Regions from separate parts of the Sporosarcina sp. P1 genome, predicted to be linked through region 1. Evidence: riboswitches for the same ligand, from Rfam matches in the RefSeq annotation. Region 1 holds a riboswitch; each other region holds the start of a gene.
The links. Region 1 has a riboswitch for cobalamin ahead of CSV73_RS06435 (ribonucleoside-diphosphate reductase subunit alpha). Riboswitches for the same ligand answer to the same signal wherever they lie in the genome.

Region 1 (5,107 bases):
TTTCGATTGTCGGGTTCTCCGCAAATTCATTGTAGACATCTACAATTCGTTCATTTCGCTTCATTAATACTTCGTCAGTGCGCCCCATTTCAAAGGCTTCCATTTGCTTGTCTAAGTTCGTGACAGATGAAAGTACATACGCGTAGCTATGGTTATGCTCACTTTCCTGGTCGGCAATAGTCGCGAGAATCGACTTGACGGAAGGATCCGTTGTGAAGTCTGCGATTTTCATTGCGATGACAGTTTGTGGACCGTCAAGTGTCGCCAGTAGGCCGATAATTTTTAGGAATGCGGATTGTTCTTCTTGTGTCAGGCTTGAGAACTGCTTGACATCTTGCGTCATGTCGACTTCATTTGCTGTCCAGAAAAGTGAACGGATTCGCTGACGTAATGTATAGAAATGAGGGTGCGCGATGTCGTTCCAGTTTAGGATGCCGCTTGCTTCGCCACCGAAAATAGCTGTCGCCTTATTCGGGTTTGCAGGATTCAGTACTTTTACTCTTGTAAGTGTCGCCAATGTTCGAGCACTCCTTTCGTCCAATTCGTAACCGTTTGTTCTTGTATACCACGCGGACTTTGTTCGATCTTCAGTGGGTCAAAAGGTGAATGATAGAATTTTGCTAGCTTGTCTGCGGCTTTGCAAAATAGATCGTCGCCGCCAAACTGCGTATCCCCTGTGCCAAAGACATAGACGAGCTCGGGTTTGTAACCGACGTCCGCCACGAAGTCTTTTACTTCATCGGGCGTTGCACCTTTTTCCCATGTGAATGAACCGATGCAGAGCGCGTCGTATTCTTTAACGTTTGGAATGACACCGATGCCGATACGATAGGTATCGACTTCGACGCCTTCACTTTGTAAACTTTCCGTAATCAATTCCGCTACTTCCTGTGTGTTGCCACTCCAGGATGCATAGGCGATTAAGAATGACACCACTCGCACTCCTCAATCTCCGCTGCAGTTGAACGCATATAGTACGTGGTTTTCATGCCGGATTTCCATGCCTGCAAGTGCAAATCCAAAATAACAGATGCGCGGATGGAGTTCGGTACATAAATATTGAATGAAATTGACTGATCGATGTGTTGCTGACGCGCGGCGTTTTGCTTGATAGACCAGCGCTGATCGACGATGTAAGCAGAACGACGGTAAATGTCATACGTATTATGATCTAGATCCGGTGCAATAACCGGTAATTTATAGTCTTTCTTCTCTTCATGGTAGAACGGTTTGAATACTGGGTCGATTGACGCTGTTGAACCTGCGATAACCGAAGTTGAACTGTTTGGTGCGACTGCCATCAAGTAGCCGTTCCGCATACCGTTCATTGCCACATCCATGCGCAGTTCACGCCATTTATTCGAATCGTATTCGCGTTGCTCGAAGTATTCGCCCGTTTGCCAATCCGAACCATCGAACAATGGATATGCGCCTTTTTCTTTCGATAATTCCATTGAAGCTTTAATTGTCAAATACGCGATATTTTCATACAGCTCGTCTGCGAAATTCACCGCTTCATCCGATTCCCACTGAATATTTTTCAATGCGAGTAAATGGTGCCAGCCAAATGTGCCAAGTCCAATTCCACGGTAGCGCGCATTTGTGCGTTGTGCTTGTACAACTGGGATTTGGTTCTGATCAATGACGTTATCGAGCATACGCACTTGAATGCGGATCAAACGGTCTAGCACGTCTGCTGTAACCGCTCTTCCAAGGTTAATCGATGACAGGTTACATACAACGAAATCGCCTGGCTTCGTGCGTGTGACGACCATATCGTCTTCTAGTGTTACGGATTCATGTGTAGATGCTGACATATTTTGAAGTATTTCTGAGCACAAATTACTAGAATAAATCATGCCTTCATGCTTATTCGGGTTCATACGGTTTACTTCATCACGGTAGAACATGAATGGCGTTCCTGTCTCGAGCTGGCTACGTAGGATACGCTTCATGATTTCAATCGCTGAAACCGTCTCTCTGGATAAATCTTCATTGCGGACACATTCTTCATACTTCTCGCGGAATGTTCCTTTCCCTTTTGTTTCGTCATAGAAGTCTTCTAATGAATAGCCCATTTTCGTACGGACTTCATGTGGATCGAATAAATGCCAGTCTTCGCGGGACTCGACTTTCTCCATGAATAAGTCCGGCAAGCAAACGCCTGTGAAAATGTCATGTGCGCGCAAACGGTCATCACCGTTATTGAGCTTGAGATCAAGGAATGTGAAGATGTCTTGATGCCATACGTCAAGATAAACGGCTACAGCCCCTTGACGTTGACCGAGTTGGTCGACACTGACTGCTGTATTGTTCAGCTGTTTGATCCATGGGAGAACACCGCTTGATGCCCCTTCGAAGCCACGAATCGATGCACCGCGAGAACGAACTTTCCCCATATAGACACCGATTCCGCCGCCGAATTTCGACAAGTTCGCGATATCAGTGTTGCTGTTGTAGATCCCTTGTAAGGAATCATCCACTGTATCGATAAAGCAACTTGATAGCTGTCCGTGCATCTTGCCTGCATTCGATAATGTAGGTGTCGCAACGGTCATGTACAAGTTGCTCATCGCCCAATATGCTTCGCCGACTTTATGAATGCGGTCTACTGTTTCATCTTGCATTAACGTCATGGCGATGATTAACCAGCGCTCTTGTGGAAGCTCCACTGATTGTTTCTTAAAGTTTACGGTGACGTAACGGTCTACCAATGTTTTCAATCCGATATATGTGAATAAAAGGTCACGAGAAGGATCGAGTAGCTTGCCGATTTCCTGAAGCTCGTCTTGGCTGTATTTCTCTGTCAGAACAGGTGTATATAAACCTTGTTCCACCAAGCGTTCTACATTTTTCGCAAAATCGGTATACACATCCGCTCCACGCAATGCTTTTTGCTTTGCATAGACGTCGAATAAATAAATACGCGCAGCTACAAACGTCCAATACGTGGTCGCTTCATCAATACGGCTTAAAGACTCTAGCACCATCGCATTCGTCCACTCAGTTGCCGAGCTTGCCGGGTGACGCTCCTGGAATTTTTCGCTCGCTTCGATCAACGGTTCGATTTGTTTCTTGCCGAATTCCTCTTGTAAGTTTTCCATCAATAGATTAAGTCCCACAGCTTCTTGAATAATAGCCATTATATCCGCTCCCTTTAGTTAATTAGTTCGGTTATATACTAAATAAAAAAACTCCCAATAAAATCGGGAGTCGTCAATTGACGCTTAGTAGATAGCGGAAAGTTTTAGGCAGACTGAAAAAAGACTGCTTTGTGCTTTCACTCTCCAACCCCGAAGAATGTTTTGCTGAGATGACTGGCAGGTCTACTGGCTGGCACATCGCTCTTCCATCTTTCCTTCCCGCCGAAGCAGTGGTTTTACAAGATAGTCGTCCGTGCCCTCAGTTGCGGGGGCAGCTCCGTTCGTGGCGGATTCCCTTTTAAACGTGGTGGGTACCAATTCATCTAATTGCTGTTACACACTATATATAGTGTATTGATTCATATATAACCCTAACATGTTGTGTTCAAACATGCAAAACAAAAATCGAACCGATGTTCAGAATCCTTCTTCTGAACTACGATTCGACTTTTGTTATTCAGTATTTTATAGTATATCAAACTTTTTACTTCTTGACTAAATTGTTTGTGTGAACGTTTTAATTAGATAGTGAAATTAGTGAGGAGAAGGGATTTCCGCTACAGCAGGGGGACGCTTTCCGAAGGGCGTGGCCTGAGCCAAGCGAACAGCGAAGGGTTCGCTTTGCCGTATTTCTGTGTACTTTGCAGAAATTAAGGCACCTGGCCAGGGTCTCAGACTCACGCTGATCCTCCCGGAGTCGCCAACTGCTTACGCTACAATCCTACTTTCTAACGTAGACCACCTAGAAAATTCACTGTATTTATTAGTTCCAATTCAAAGTCTTAAGATCAAAATATAAAAAGCCCAATATTATCTATCAATATCACAAACGATCTTCTGCTCTTTCAGCTGTTTCTTCCCAACACTCTGCGCCTTTTAAATCAGGGATGCTAGCTGCTTTGAAGACGGGGTTCCTGCCCGCCTTTCGTTGTTTGGTGAAGTCGTCGAGTACTTTGAAGGCAATTTTGCCCAGGAGTAGTATAACGACTAAGTTAATGATGGCCATTAGTCCCATGAATAAGTCGGCCATGTCCCAGACGACTTGTACTTTTGCAACGGCTCCGAAGTAGACCATAGCGAGTACGAGAACTTGGTAGATTCGTTTCCACAAGACGTTAGCGTTGATAAATTCGATGTTCGTTTCGCCATAGTAGTAGTTACCGATGATGGAACTGAAGGCGAAGAACATGATCGCTACGGCGATGAAGTATGGTGCCCATGCGCCTACGTGTACTTCCATGGATGCTTGCGTCAATAAGATACCGTTTGTTTCGCCTGATTGGTACAAGCCGCCAAGTAAGATAATGAAGGCAGTTGCTGAACAGATGATGATGGTATCGAAAAATACGCCTAATGATTGTACGAGTCCTTGTTTTGCTGGGTGCGATACGTTCGCTGTAGCTGCTGCGTTTGGCACACTACCCATACCTGCTTCATTGGAGAACAGACCTCGGCGTACACCTTGCATCATAGCCATACCGATTCCGCCACCCATGATTTCTTTAATACCGAATGCGTGCTCGAAAATTAATGCAATCATCGCTGGAACTTCTGTAATGTTCAATATCACAATATACAATGCTACGATAATATAAAATGTTGCCATTATAGGTACGATAGTCTGCGTTACTTTAACAATACGCTGCACACCACCAAAGACAATTACTGCCGTCAGAGCAATGAGTCCAACTCCTACAGCCCAATGTGGAATGCCGAATACGTCTGTGAACGATTGACTGATTGTGTTCGATTGCACTGCGTTAAAGATGAATCCGAAACACATCGTCAGTAAAATCGCAAAGACAATACCAAGTTTCCGCCAGCCTAACGCTTTTTGCATATAATACGCCGGCCCTCCGCGGAAAGTATCGCCGTCTTTCACTTTATACACTTGCGCCAATGTACTTTCAATGAATGCAGTCGCCATACCGATTATAGCGATAACCCACATCCAGAATACCGCG
Region 2 (5,107 bases), on a different contig from region 1:
TCAATTTAATAAATAACTGATGGGTCTCGCGAAATTTCAACAATTGCATAATACGCGCATGGGCATTCTCTTGAAATGACGCGCCTTCTTTAGCTGTCTGTTCGGAGACGTTTTTCATTTCTTCAACCATTTTCCAGACAATTGAATGAAATAACTCTTCTTTATTCGAGAAAAATGTATAGATTGTACCTTTCCCCACATTCGCAATCTTCGCTACTTGATCCATCGTCGTCGCTTTATATCCAAACATCGTAAACGATTTTTCAGCCGCCAATATAATTTCTTCTCTACGATCCATTATGACACTTCCTTCAGAAATGACCGGAATACCGTTTCGGTCTTCTAGTCATTATATTACATAGATTTATAGATAAATGCAAGATATTACACAAAAGACTACCATACAAGCCATATGGTACTGACTTGTATGATAGTCTTCAATTTTTTATTCGATTATAAATACTTTGCGAATCGGTTCTTTGATTACTTTATCGTTTGCTGATTTCACTTCGGTAATCGTTAAATAATAGAGTTCGCCTTTAGTATATCTAGCAATCGGCTTGATTTTTACTGATTTCCCATCTTCTCCGAGTGTTGTAGAAACCGTAACCATTTCACCCATTGCATTTCTCACGACTACTTTTTCTAAGTTCGCAGCATCATGTTGTAATGTATCTGAAAACGTGATAGTCCACTCTTTCATCGTTTGAACTTCATTTTCAGAATCGAAATACGTATAGGGTTGATCATTTTCGATCACTACAACTTGCAGTATTTCTGAAGACAGTTCGAGACCTTCAACTGCATCCAGCACTTTACCCGCTTCCCCGATTTGAACGATCATCTTTCCGTCAACCACTTCTGTTTTTTCTACTTTTGCCGGGTGCAGTTCTCCAGTCTTTTCATCTTTCACTTGAATTTGAAGCTTCCTATCTGTAACTGTCGCTTTTACATTTTCAGGTGTTTTGACCGAGAGTTCAGGTTTTGGATCAGGGTTCGGTGTAGGATTCCAGTTATCTCCTAGATCTGCTCCCAAGTTCGTTGTATACTGCCAACGTAAAATATCATCTTTCTTTAATTCATAAATTCCAGCACTATACTGCGGGAACTCACCATTGACTGAATACATCCAGCCACTTAGCGGACCGCCATCAAATTCCGCTACATTATTAATGCTTTTCACGTATAGGGTTGGACCTACACCAGTAAATTTGAATGGTATTGAGCCACTTTCTACTTCACGTTGTAGTACCGTGAACGCCGTATCCCCCGACTCAATTTCCAACTGTTTTGGGCTAATAATATCCCCCATATTCATTGTTCGTGTTTCTACGGAAAATGTAATATTCGTTGGATGTACTGGTGGCTCTATAGTTTCTTCTTCAGAAAATTGTTGCCAGACAGATTTACCCGTTTTAATTTCTTGTAGTGCAATTAAAGATTGTTCGACAGCTATCGTATTGACCCATTGATCGGCTGGTAAAGTGAATGCAAATGCTCCATTTTTCATTTGGAATTTGCTTAATGCATCTACAGGTGATTTCCCATCTTTTTGCCATTCGATAGATGTAACGTCTTCTCCTGAAGCAACCAGTCCTGAAATGACAGTCGCAATACTGTTGGAGTTTTCTCCCCAAGCGCCCCAGCCAGCTGTATCCAGTTGTTGTTCGCGTAAGACGTGTTTTGCTCGTTCAATGGCTGTATTCACCGCACTATCATCTTGATAATTTGCTAGTGCCAATAAGACCATCGCTGTCATATCGGGATCAGCTTTGTCTTGTACGTTTAATGAAAGAGAAAATCCACCCTTTTCCTTTTCTTGCTTTAACAAATGTTGTAACGCTTTTTCTTTCGCTTCAGCATTCCATGTTCCTACGTCCTGCCCACGCTTCATACCTGTATCTAAAGCGAGCATCGCCCAGGCGTGTTTATTTATAGGACCAATTGATCCATCTGCTTTTTGTTGTGCCGCTAACTCTGCATACAGATTACGATTCGTTTCCCACGCAGTAGTTGGATCCTTCCCTACTGCCAGCAAACCAAAGATATAACGGATATGGTCTGTATCTGACTCGTCACTATTTAATTCTGGATCTTTAGTAATCCACTCTGGTAATCGTGCTGTACCATCAATTAATTGCGAACTAGATGCGCCCAATCCAACCAGTTCCGTCCAACTAATTCCCGGCATACCCCATCTGAAATTATCCTTATTATATCTCTCTACTTCATAAAAACGTAACGTATCCGCTAGCATCTCGTCTACCGTACGAATAACTTCTGGTATAGCCGGAGTATGATTCGCAGTAGTGTTTACATTTGCCAGCTCTTCAACTGTTCCTTCTGTTTTCTCTACTCCTGTATCCACGGCTTGTACTGTCGGAGTTACAAACGACAACATCAACCACAAGCTTACTAACACAGAAAACGTCTTGCTTACTCGACTACCTTTCTTCAACGACTCCTACCCCCTATTTTTTTCAATAAAAAAATCCCGCCTCCGGAAAGAGACTAGGATGGATGGATGCGTGTTTAGACATACCTAATACAACACCACATACACACCTTTTTCCGGAAGGTTGTAAGCATCGTATTATGGTAAGTCTCCTGACTTTTGGATACCAACGCAACTTCAACCTTCCCAGTACGAATACCAGTGGTTGTCTGAAGTCACTTTCCAATTACAGTGGCCGGACCGTTCAGGATTTTCACCTGATTCCTTTTTAAGTCTTGCAAACTAGCAAGACACCAAAATACGCTATAAACTCCTCTTTATCATAAGGAGTCGACATAACAATTGCAATAGCGTAATATTTGACGGTTCATCTATTTACAGGCTTCTATCCTATACCGATTTCTCTAAACGCTATCTTGACTATCTTTTCAGACTATGTAACGATAAGAGATGGATAAACACTAGGGGTGCTTTTGCTGAGAGAGGCGTTCGCCTTAACCCTTGAACCTGCTCTAGATAATGCTAGCGGAGGGAAGTGGACATATGACGGATTTTATCCGTACTATGCAACCGCTTCGCATAGAGAAGTGGTTTTTTTGTGTGAATTTTTTTAAGAAATGAGAAGTGGTAAGAATATGATGAATAAAGTTTTAGAGTTTACTAATGTCTCTTTTCATTATCAAGCAACGAAAGCTTCGAAACCAACTGTTATTTTCGATCAAGTTGACTGGCACGTGAAGGAAGGCGAATTCGTTAGCATCATTGGACCAAGCGGCTATGGCAAAAGCACGTTATTTCGACTCATCACTGGCCTAGAGAACCCTGACAGTGGACAGATTTTATTGGACGGAGAAGTGACAACGAAGCGGTTAGGCAAGGTTGGCTATATGCCGCAGCAAGACTTACTCATGCCGTGGCGGACGATTCTTGAAAATGTTCAATTACCTGTAGAGCTTCAAAAACGTAAACCTTCTTCCGATGAAATCATCCAGTTACTTGCTGACTTCGGACTGGCAGGAGAAGAAAACGCCTATCCTGGAAACTTATCAGGCGGGATGCGACAACGTGTTTCTTTTTTGCGCACAATCCTGACTGGCTCAAATATTTTATTATTGGACGAGCCATTTAGCGCACTAGATGCGATTACGCGGCTGACGATGCAAGAGTGGCTAATCGATCAATGGCAAAAGCTCGATAAAACGATTGTCTTCATCACACATGATATTGACGAAGCCTTATTCCTATCCGATCGCATCTTTGTACTTGCTGAAAAACCGGTACAGGCGATTCGCGAAGTCTTCGTGCCTCTCAGCCGACCACGCACTATGCGGGACTTGGCACGACCGGAACTGATGGAACTGAAAGAGCAACTGATTAACGAGCTTCGTTCGGAGGCGCGGCTATGAAGAAGATGACTTCGTATAGTTGGTCTATACTTCTCGTTGCAATCCTTCTTGGCATATGGGAAATCGCAGCACGACTTTACGACAAAAGCTTCCTCTTCCCGTCCCCTTCAGCGATTCTGATCAGATTATGGGAGCTGAAAACGGAGCTGTTTATCCATCACTTACCTCCGACTGCTTTAACTATTTTGATCGGCTTATCGATTTCGATCATCATCGGATCCACACTAGCGATTGCGATGTATAGTAAGAAACCAATTGAGCAAGCTTTTTACCCTATTTTGATCGCGTCGCAAACGATTCCGGTCATTGCGCTTGCACCGATTTTTGTCTTGTGGTTCGGCTACAGCATTTGGAGTAAAGTCGCAGTCACCGTCCTGATCACTTTTTTCCCGATCACCGTCAGCGTATTCGACGGCTTACGCTCGTCAGATAAGAACTTACGTGAGTTAATGATGACAATGGGCGCATCCGCCAAAGATATCTTCTATAAGCTAGACCTACCTTCCGCTTTGCCATCTTTCTTCTCTGGACTCAAAGTGGCGGTCACACTTAGCGTAATTGGTGCGGCCATTGGAGAATGGTTAGGCGCGCAGGCAGGACTTGGATATTTCAGCAGAAGAATGATGACGCAATTTGATAGTGCTGCTGTATTCGCACCGATCGTCTTGCTTTCGGCAGTAGGCATTATCTTCTTTTTACTCGTTGTCGTAATAGAAAAATACTTTTTACAATGGAGGAATCATCAATGAAAAAACGTCTGTTCCTTAGCATCACGTGTCTTCTTCTACTTCTAGCTGGATGTACAAATGATACAACCCCTGCCAATCAAGAAGAGACACCGAACAATGAAAAGAAAAAAGTCAGCATTATGCTCGACTGGTATCCGAATGCCGTACATAGCTATATATATGTTGCGCAAGAAAAAGGATTTTTTAATGAAGAAAACGTGGAAGTGGACATTCAATTCCCTGCCAATCCGACCGACCCAATGAACTTGACCGCAGCAGGTAAAGTGACACTTGGATTGTATTACCAACCGGACGTCATTTTAGCGCAAGCAAATGAAAATATTCCGGTTAAAGCGATTGCCTCCATCGTACGTGAGCCGCTTAATTACACAGTCATGTTGGAAGAAAGCTCGATTCAATCACCTAAAGATCTTGAAGGCAAAACAGTTGGCTATCCTGGAATTCCACTGAACGAATCTCTGATTAAAACGATGGTAACGAATGACGGTGGCGATTAT
Region 3 (5,107 bases), on a different contig from region 1:
TGATGAATCTCTTGCTCGAGTACGACGTCTTGCGGTTCGCCGATTGATGCTACTTCCCCGTTCTTCAACAGCAATAGACGATCGCAATAAAGAGCGGCCAGATTGATGTCATGAAATACCGAAATGACCGTAATCCCTTTCTGCCTCGCTTGATTACGGATCGTATCGAGTAATTGTTGCTGATGCGCGATGTCTAGATGGTTCGTCGGTTCATCCAATAATAAAATAGGAGCTTGCTGGGCGAGCGCTTGTGCAACAAATACGCGTTGTTGCTCGCCGCCAGATAATAATTCAATGGCGGTATTTTCATATCGCGTGACACCTGTATAGTTCATCGCTTCCTGCACTGCTCGCTCATCCAACTCCGACCAGCTCGAGAAAATCCCCGATTGATACGGATAACGACCGAGAGCAACAGTGTCTTTCACGCTATGAGAAAAGGCATGGGCATGGAGCTGCGGCAAGACGGCCACTTGCTGCGCGAATTGCTTTTGGGTATAGGCGCCAGAAGGTTTTCCTGCAATCATGACCTTCCCGCTTTGTTTCGGCAAAATTCCCGATATAATTTTCAATAACGTGGATTTCCCGCTACCATTCGGCCCTAAAATTCCGAGAACTTCTCCTTTTTCCACGTGGAACGACACATTTCGCACAATCGGTTCCTTGCCGTAGCTTCCCGATACGTTTTCCACTTGCAACATCTTCACATCGCTCCTTTTCTACGTTGTTTGTAAAAGATATAGGCAAACACCGGAGCGCCAATGAATGCTGTAATGACACCGACCGGTAATTCAGCCGGTGAAATAATCGTTCGTGCTACGAGATCGCAAATGATCAATAATGATGCACCGTTACATAATGATAACGGCAGTACATGACGGTGATCGGAGCCCCATAACATACGTGTCATATGGGGGACAACTAGGCCAACGAAGCCGATTGTTCCGGACACCGCAACAGCCGATCCAGTTAATACCGATCCGCCTAGCAAAATCATCAATTTACGCTGTTTGACATTGACTCCAAGATGATGCGCACGTTCCTCACCGAATAATAAAGCGTTCAATTCGCGGCGATTAAGCCACAGCATGAATGAGCCGATGATGAAAAACGGCAAGACCATTACAATATAATTCCAGCCGCGCATCGATACGCTACCAAGAAGCCAACCAACAATTTGACGGAGTTCTTCTTGCGTCAACGCGATCATCAGCGACAACACAGAACCAAGAAATGAACCGAAAATAATTCCTGTTAAAATAATTGTTTCCATTTTCATTGACCGGTCGACCATTCGAGCAAAACCGATCACTAAAAACATCGTCACTGCAGCACCGATCATACTAAATACAGGTAAGGTGAAAGCGCCAAGGACCGGCAGCGATATACCAAAAAAGAGTGTGATCACGGCGCCGACAGAGGCACCGGATGACACTCCGAGGGTGTAAGGATCAGCTAATGGGTTTTTCAGTAGCCCTTGAAAAGCAGCCCCTGAAATAGCCAATGAGGCACCGACGATTCCAGCCAGCAACACACGCGGCATACGAATCTTCCACAAAATATTACTTGCGGTCGTGTCCGATTGATCCCATAGCGTCTCTATTGGTATTTTCACTGTACCGATCGATACACCGAGCCAGATCGCCACAAGCAATGTGGCGATCGACACGACGTAGGCGAGAACGGTTTTATTCACCGAATACCTCCGGATAGATTGCTTTCGCAAACAATTCTAATCCGTCAGCTAAACGTGGACCTGTACGGCTTGTAATATCTTCATCCAGTTGAATGACTTGATCTTCTTTGATCGCAGTCACCGCATCAAAGCCGTCACGCGTTTTAATATTTTCTACGACATTTGGAACATAGCTATAGATCGCCAAAATCACATCCGGATTTTCATCTACAATCGTTTCAGGACTGATCATAATCCAGCCTTCTTCCGTCACAATGTTTTCAGCGTTAATGATATCCAAAAACTGCTGTGGGAATGTGCCTTTTCCTGCCGTATAGATTTCAGGTGCATCGGAGTTTTCAACGAACACGCGCTTCTTATCCGTGATATCTGCTGCTTTCTTTTCGATATCAGCAATTTTCGTTTTCATATCTTCGACGATTTGATTGGCTTCCGCATTTTTGTCCATGACTTCACCAATCATTTCAATCGTTTCATATGTTTCTTCAAATGTTCCTGCATTCTGTACGACGATCACAGGGATGCCTGCGTCACGAATTTGATTCAATCCTTCTTCATTCGAGCCCATCATCATTTCATGTGCGAATACCGCTTCCGGTTGCAATGAAATCACTTTTTCTATGTTGACCGTAAAGTCCCCTACGGTATCAAGCTCCGTTACTTCTTTAGGATAATCATCATTTTCTGTAACGGCGATGACTTGATCGCCTGCATCAATACCGAATAAAATTTCCGTGTTACTTGGAATTAATGAAATGACAGTTTCCGGCGCTTGTTCAAATGTAATTTCTTCGCCAATTGCATCTGTCAAGGTGTATGGGTAACTCGTTGTATCCGTTGACTCTTGTTCTGTTTTCGCTTCTTCCCCCGCTTGATTTTCATCTGCCGGTGTTTCTTCTTTTGTACTGTCGCTTCCGCATGCTGCAAGTAGTAGTACCGCAAGCATAGCCGTCAGCAGTAGTTGCCAAAACTTCTTCATGTGTGTTCCTCCTTCAATATGTGTATTGCATTACGCAAGCCGCAGACATGAAAAAAACCCTCCGATAGTTCGAAGGATTAGGTGGGATGAAATCAATGCGTGATCTCTTCCATCACACCTATCCTCGTAGGTTGCTGCGGAACTTCATTTTCCAAAAAGGCAGGTGACCTGGCTTGTGCATCGCACGTACAGTGGCGGGACCGCATCGGATTTGAACCGATTTCGCTTTTCATCTCAATTTTCGAGAACCTTTTTAGAAGATATGTAATTATGATTTATTATAGCGATAATAGTGTTGGTTGTACAGGGGATAGGAGGGTTTGGGTATGACATAGGGAGTGAGGCTCCAGCAGGGGGACGCTTTGCTGAGAGGCCTCGCGATGAGCCCTCCCAAACGCGTCCGCCTGGAACGTAGCGAAACGTTACCTTCCCCTTTCCAACCTCAAAATTTAATCACCCGTAAGCCCTTGAACTTCACTCTCTATCTCAAGAAAGAAACACCAGTGAAGCGAAGTGCAAGGCGGCGACTCGGGGAGGATCAGCTCGACAGGTAAGACAACCAAAAGGAAGCGAAGCGACCTGGTTGGCTTACCGCGGGCCCTCCCGAACGCGTCCGCCTGGAACGTAGCGTAACGTTACCTTCCCCTTTCCCACTCAAAAAGAAAAAGCCAAGCAGTAAACCCGCTTGGCCATTTTCGATATATTACATTCTTTCAGGTGCTTCAACGCCTACAAGTTTCAACGCGTTGGCAATCGTTGTTTTAGTAGCTGTAATCAATGCCAAACGTGCTTCGGAAAGGTCTTTGTTTTCCGGATCTAGCACCTTGTTCGCATTGTAGAAACTATGGAATGTAGCTGCTAGTTCCTGGATGTATGTTGTTACGCGGTGCGGTGCGCGCATACGAGCCGAGTCGCTGATTAGTTTCGGGAAGTCACCGAGTTTCTTCAGTAGCTCTAACTCTTTTTCGTCTTGCAATAGCGTGACGTTTTCTGTTGACGCTTCTACATTCTGTTCTTTTGCCTGACGCAAGATCGAACAAATACGTGCGTGTGCGTATTGTGCGTAGTAGACAGGGTTTTCATTGGATTTGGATACGGCTAAATCTAAATCGAAGTCCATTTGTGCGTCGCCTGAGCGCATCGCGAAGAAATAACGTACAGCGTCTAGTCCTACTTCTTCTACGAGTTCACGCAATGTGACGGCTTTTCCTGTGCGTTTGCTCATTTTGAATTTTTCTCCGTCTTTGTAAAGCTGAACCATTTGCGCCACTTCTACTTCAAGCGTGTCGCGGTCATAGCCAAGCGCCTGGATAGCTGCTTTCATACGTGGAATATATCCGTGGTGGTCTGCTCCCCAAATATTGATAAGTTTATCAAATCCACGACTCAGCTTGTCTTGGTGATAAGCAATGTCTGGTGTTAAATATGTGAATGAACCGTCTTGCTTGATCAATACACGGTCTTTATCGTCACCAAATGTAGTGGAACGGAACCAAGTAGCACCGTCTTCTTCAAAGACATGGCCATTTTCACGTAATTTATTGAGCGCGACATCGATTTTACCATTGTTATATAGGGACGTTTCCGAGAACCAGTTGTCGAAATGAACGCGGAAGTCCGTCAAGTCTTTCTTTAGTTTATCCAGTTCGATATTCAAGCCGTGTTCACGGAAAAATGCAAGTCGCTCTTGTTCTGGAACATGGACATACTTGTCGCCGTATTGTTCGACGAGACCTTTTGCGATCGTAATAATATCTGCGCCGCGATAACCATCTTCTGGCATTTCTTTTTCCAATCCAAGTGCTTCGAAATAACGAACGTCAATCGATAACGCTAAATTATTTATTTGATTACCTGCATCATTGATATAGTATTCACGCGCTACGTCATAGCCTGCTTTGTCGAGAATATTACATAATGAATCTCCAAGGGATGCCCCACGTGCGTGTCCTAAGTGCAAATCGCCTGTTGGGTTCGCTGATACGAATTCAACTTGGATCTTCTGTTGCTGTCCGCTATCGGAACGTCCGTAGTCTGCTCCTTGATCCAGGACAGATTTCACGATATCCCCGAGGCTGTCTGTTTTCAAGCGGATATTGAGGAAGCCAGGTCCAGCGATTTCAATGGAGTCGATTGCGGTGTTCTTCGTATCGAGGTGCTCTAAAATACTTTCCGCAATTGCACGTGGCGGCTTTTTCGCTAGTTTTGTCAACTGCATAGCGATATTCGCTGCATAATCTCCGTTCTCTTTACTTCTTGGTGATTCCAATTTAATGTCGGGAATATCTGCACTTTCGACTAGTTGCGCTTTCTCAATGGCTTGGTGCAATGCTTCTTTAATTTCATGTTGAATCTGCTCTACTGCATTCATTGTGTTACCTCCGAGTAGGTTATTGTCAAATGGTATTTCCCTAATAAGCTTTCGTCTGAAT
Region 4 (5,107 bases), on a different contig from region 1:
TATTATTGCACAGGCACATATCCATATGGCGCCCACTGATGCTACGCGCTTTGGCGTGGAAGACGGGGAATATGTCACAGTGGAAGCGGACGGAATGAGATCTATTTCATTCCGCAATGTACGCATTCGAGTGAATGAGCGATATCGTCTTGAAATGCATATTGATACCGATGAAGCAAATGCAGGTTTCATTTCACAGGGGTCGATTGGTCGTCTAGTGAAATCGGATGACGCAAAAGAAACGGTACCTGTACAAACGATGATGAAAACGGTGACGACGACTACTCCAGTAAATGCTCCAGTGACATTTGAATTCACAAAAAAGCTTTTGTCGGCTGAAGACGTGTCCGAGATTTCAGAAAAGGAAATTGTTATTAATAAAGGCACAATTGTGACGGCACTAGCAAGAGATACAGCACGTGAACTCGGTAAAACGATATCTAGTAGAAAGTAGAAAAAGGTGATTACGCATGCGAATGGGTAGAGTGATTGGTAATGTATGGGCAACCCGTAAAGAGGATGGATTATCAGGACTTAAGCTGTTAATCGTCCAGCCGATTGATGCACACGGCAATAGTATACAGTCGCATATGGTCGCGGCAGATCGGATTGGAGCAGGGGTTGGTGATGAAGTACTCATTACGAGTGGCGGTTCTTCACGCTTTATTTTACCGAAAGAAAACCCGATCCCAATCGACGCGGTCATTATTGGTATTATCGATTCAACAGAAGTGAAAAGAGGTGATATACATGAGTCAAGCGATCGGAATGATTGAGACAAAAGGATTGATTGGATCGATTGAAGCGGCGGACGCCATGGTGAAAGCATCCAATGTAGAGTTAGTATCACAGGAGATGGTGGATGGCGGAATCGTTACGGTCATCGTTCAAGGTGACGTTGGAGCAGTTCAGGCAGCTGTTGATGCAGGTCGCGACGCAGCAGCGCGTGTAGGTGAATTACTAGGCGCGCATGTAATACCGCGTCCCGATGATTCAGTATATGGCATGGTGAAACCCCTAGTGCCGACTACTTCAGAAATTCCACAAGTAAAGAAACTGGCAGAAGTGAAGAAGGCGCCGAAGAAAGACTGAGGCATACATGTGCTATAAGCGTATTACTCATAGTGAAATCTATAGAAAGGAGTGGTTTCCATGGCTTTCAAACGACATAAAATTGCAGTCATTGGAGCTGGTCATACCGGTTCAACCGTAGCATTGATGGCAGCGCAGAGAGAACTAGGTGACATCGTATTAGTCGATATACCGGATCTCTCTAATCCAACCAAAGGTAAAGCACTAGATCTTCTTCAAACGAGTCCTGTACAACAATTTAATTCTCGCATTACAGGTACATCTAATTACGAGGATATTGAAGGTGCAGCAATGGTTATCATTACTGCGGGTGTTGCGCGTAAACCAGGTATGAGTCGCGATGATTTAGTTGCAACCAATGCGAAGATTATGCGTTCCGTTTCCGAGCAAGTGAAGCGTCATGCCCCAGACAGCACCGTGCTGATTTTAAGTAATCCGGTAGATGCGATGACATATGTATGTTATAAAACAACTGGATTTCCTAAAAATCGTGTAATTGGACAATCAGGTGTGCTTGATACTGCACGTTTCAATACGTTCATTTCCGAAGAATTGAATATTTCTGTAGAGGATATTTCGGGCTTTGTACTTGGCGGACACGGAGATGATATGGTGCCACTTGTGCGTTACTCTTACGCCGGCGGCATTCCGTTGGATAAAATCATATCGAATGAACGGCTAGAAGCCATTGTGGAGCGTACTCGAAAAGGCGGCGGTGAAATTGTCTCACTACTAGGTAATGGTAGCGCTTATTACGCACCCGCTGCGGCTTTAGTAGAGATGGCTGAGGCAATTATTAAAGATAAGAAACGAATTTTGCCGTCCATCGCTTATTTAGAGGGTGAATATGGATATCAAAATATTTACTTAGGCGTACCCACTGTTCTCGGGGGCAATGGTATCGAAAGTGTGATTGAACTTCCGTTAACAAAGGAAGAACAAACAGCACTTGATCAGTCAGCTGACTCTGTCAGAGCAGTCATCGACATTTGCGAAAAGCAAATGTCCTTATAACTACTGATCTCTCTAAGTCGTAAAGAGGACTTAGGGAGATTTTTTGTATGGAAAGAATTTTACAGACCGTGTTTTATAATGGAATGATACAGAAGTCATAGGTTCTCTTCAAAAAAACGTAAAACTTCATTCGAAATGATAACTTTTATATTTACTTTTATTTATTTGAATGATACAATAAACAGAATTCACTGAAATATAAAATATGCCTTTAGTAAACTTACTCGGAAATATATAAAGAACTTATTTCCTTCGCTTCTAAAATGTAAGCGCTATCAAATAGCCTTTTATCAATAAGAGCGAAAAAATGTTCTTTTATTCCCCGATAAGGCATATACTATGAAAAATATAAAATCCAGGAGGTAATTCTTATGAAGAACAACGACTATCAGAACAATTCATCACTACCAGAGCAGAACGAAACATTCTATTTGATCACAGGTTACTCGGAGAATGGTTTCATCCATGGGATCACATGGCAAGAGGCATACGTTCAAGGATTGGCGGATTGCGGCTGTCTATGCGAACAACAACTCATGTAAGTAATGAAGAAAACTCGATACAGGGTGCCTAGCAAAAAACGATTGTGGATGTTTTCACAGTAGTTTAGTGCATAGGCACCCTATTTGTTTATGTGGACTTCCTTAATAAAAACAAACGCTACCACCCTCTATGTTATCCATGATAAAATGAAATCAATCAAATATATGAGTTTGCACGATACGCTGGTACCTATCAAGGTGTAAAAGGGAATCCGTAAACCGGAGCTGTCCCCGCAACTGTACACACGGACGACCGCTAAAATTAGCCACTATGGAGACATGGGAAGGCATTAGCGGAAGGATGAAGTGAAGCCAGGAGACCTGCCACGTATCGTCAAAGCGACACTTTCTTCGGGGGTTGAGGAGTGGAAGCAAAAAAGGTATCTGCATCTATGCATTTTTGTATGGAGTATTTTAAAGATGCCTGAATTTGTTTCCTCATTCACAACTATTGCAATCATCTTGCCGAAGAGGCGGAATGATTGTTTTTTGTTGTTTACGAAAGGAGACCGTGACATGAGAGTATTTGAACAGAAGAAGGAATGTATACATGAACGTGAACTGTTGCAGTTATTGTATAAACAAGTAGAACAACAGCGTGGAAGACCTGTGTATTCAGGATTTCATCAAGTAGTCAGGAAACTGTTACAGGATGGATTATATGGTCAATGGATCTATGACTATTCAGCAAGCGAAATCAAATGGCTTGGCTTACAGATTGTAGCTGAACGCGATCGATTGATACCTCCTGCACTGTTGCAACAATATATGAATGAATTTGTAACATCGGATTATTATGACAAACCGATAGGACTGCCTCAAGAGAGGATTATGCTCATAGCAATGGCCGCCATGCAGCATGAAACTATCCAGCGCCTACAAAAAGTACAGGAAGCATATTGGCTACTGAGTCATGGCTATGTGACTTTACCAGCTGAAGTGATGTCGTTCTTCGGTAAGACATTCTATCGGCGAAAGACGAGAGTAGAGCAATATACCATGGATATTGCTGACAGTAGAATCGCATCATTTTTATCGAGCAAAGTAAAAGAAAAGCATATACGTATACCCGATTATTTTATGGAACAAGTAAAAGCGTGCGGCTCTTGGAGTTTATTTGAAGCTGAACAAACAGAGCGCGCTTTGAGTTGTTCGCATGGCAACTCCAACAGTGAATGGTTTCCCGATGCTGCTGACGGTTCCTCTATTGCGTATAAAAAAGTTTCTGCCATTGGTTTGATGAAACAGCTGCTTGGAAGTGAAGGAATTGTTGTACATTTTCACAATGAAAAAAGACAGGAAAAAGCTGCATTGTCCTCATATATTCAATTGCCGAACGTAATGCAGGAAACGGAGTTGGCCCGTACTTGTACCATACTTGTGCGTTTACTAAACGGCATTGAGAGCATATGGGGACATACTTTACGAGTTGAAGTGGCAGGTTGGGAAACCGCTATAGCTGACCAGAAAATTGGTTTGCATTCAGAGAAGGCCCTCCTATTTATTGAAGAAGTAGCGGAAGAAATAAACCGCTACTTGGAGGTGGCATCGTATCAAAGCGGGATGCAAATCCCTTTGCGCAAAGCAGCCGCAGTCACGCATCAGTCGATAAACCAAGCGACGAGTCAACAGCAAACCGCGATGATCGACCGAGTCACTGCAGAACAGCGCCATACCGATCAAGGCGGATCTATCATGTTAGAGAAATCTCCAACCATTGAAACTGCAGAACTGTTACAGCTGCTCATAAAGGCATGGGGCGGTGGAGTACCGGAAGTCCGACTTATCTGAATCTCCTCTATTGTAGTGGAATCTAAAGTGACGTAAACTAAGTATTACAAACGGTTTCCATTTGAGGTGAGACAGGTGTTTCAATTTGATACATTAGGACATGAAATGGTAACGGAATTATCGAATCTGATTAAGCAGCAAGTCATTTTAACGGATCGAAGAGGCTTCATTCAATCGAGTACAGAACCCGATCGAATCAACCAGTTCCATGAAGGAGCACTGTTGAGTATGCGTCAGAAAACGATGCTCCGTATGGGGGATGAGGAAGCGCAGCATCTGCAGGGGGTTCGTAGGGGTATCGTCTTGCCAATCATCATTGGAGGCGAACCGATCGCTGTACTTGGTGTGACGGGTGATCCAGACGAGATTCATCCGCAGGCTCAGCTGATCTTACGCGTAGCGGAACTGTTCATCCAGGACTCCCTGAAAAGAAAGCAGAAGGATGAAAAAGTACGTGATGTGGAGTTCTTCGTCTTTGACTGGCTGACAGGATCAAAGAAAGATGAACGATTTATGGAACGGGGGACACTGCTCGGAATCGACGTCACTCTTTACCGTCAAGTGGTGGTATTGGAAGTGCTGGATTTACTGGAACAGTTCACGATCGAGGAAATGGAGACATTCGCATCGATTCAAAATATCCACCCTTCTATGAAGATGATTCGCTG

Region 2: it holds a riboswitch for cobalamin, as region 1 does, so the genes downstream of both, CSV73_RS09285 (DUF4430 domain-containing protein) here and CSV73_RS06435 (ribonucleoside-diphosphate reductase subunit alpha) in region 1, are expected to answer to the same signal.
Region 3: it holds a riboswitch for cobalamin, as region 1 does, so the genes downstream of both, CSV73_RS12570 (ABC transporter substrate-binding protein) here and CSV73_RS06435 (ribonucleoside-diphosphate reductase subunit alpha) in region 1, are expected to answer to the same signal.
Region 4: it holds a riboswitch for cobalamin, as region 1 does, so the genes downstream of both, CSV73_RS03610 (ribonucleotide reductase N-terminal alpha domain-containing protein) here and CSV73_RS06435 (ribonucleoside-diphosphate reductase subunit alpha) in region 1, are expected to answer to the same signal.

The regions. Positions count from the first base shown of each region.
Region 1 covers NZ_PDYS01000004.1:58,893-63,999, forward strand. Annotated here, with positions in the region: gene CSV73_RS06425 (ribonucleotide-diphosphate reductase subunit beta) at 1-517, opposite strand, end outside; gene CSV73_RS06430 (flavodoxin) at 496-933, opposite strand; gene CSV73_RS06435 (ribonucleoside-diphosphate reductase subunit alpha) at 921-3,143, opposite strand; cobalamin riboswitch at 3,303-3,478, opposite strand; gene CSV73_RS06440 (alanine/glycine:cation symporter family protein) at 3,967-5,107, opposite strand, start outside.
Region 2 covers NZ_PDYS01000007.1:135,667-140,773, reverse strand. Annotated here, with positions in the region: gene CSV73_RS09290 (TetR/AcrR family transcriptional regulator) at 1-298, opposite strand, end outside; gene CSV73_RS09285 (DUF4430 domain-containing protein) at 446-2,458, opposite strand; cobalamin riboswitch at 2,581-2,768, opposite strand; TPP riboswitch at 2,909-3,006, shown strand; gene CSV73_RS09280 (ABC transporter ATP-binding protein) at 3,094-3,861, shown strand; gene CSV73_RS09275 (ABC transporter permease) at 3,858-4,610, shown strand; gene CSV73_RS09270 (ABC transporter substrate-binding protein) at 4,607-5,107, shown strand, end outside.
Region 3 covers NZ_PDYS01000014.1:2,988-8,094, reverse strand. Annotated here, with positions in the region: gene CSV73_RS12580 (adenosylcobinamide amidohydrolase) at 1-701, opposite strand, end outside; gene CSV73_RS12575 (FecCD family ABC transporter permease) at 704-1,696, opposite strand; gene CSV73_RS12570 (ABC transporter substrate-binding protein) at 1,689-2,675, opposite strand; cobalamin riboswitch at 2,817-2,943, opposite strand; gene argS (arginine--tRNA ligase) at 3,379-5,046, opposite strand; gene CSV73_RS12560 (YwiB family protein) at 5,043-5,107, opposite strand, start outside.
Region 4 covers NZ_PDYS01000002.1:148,937-154,043, forward strand. Annotated here, with positions in the region: gene pduL (phosphate propanoyltransferase) at 1-454, shown strand, start outside; gene CSV73_RS03595 (EutN/CcmL family microcompartment protein) at 471-776, shown strand; gene CSV73_RS03600 (BMC domain-containing protein) at 751-1,092, shown strand; gene mdh (malate dehydrogenase) at 1,153-2,106, shown strand; gene CSV73_RS16425 (hypothetical protein) at 2,478-2,648, shown strand; cobalamin riboswitch at 2,815-2,991, shown strand; gene CSV73_RS03610 (ribonucleotide reductase N-terminal alpha domain-containing protein) at 3,165-4,439, shown strand; gene CSV73_RS03615 (CdaR family transcriptional regulator) at 4,515-5,107, shown strand, end outside.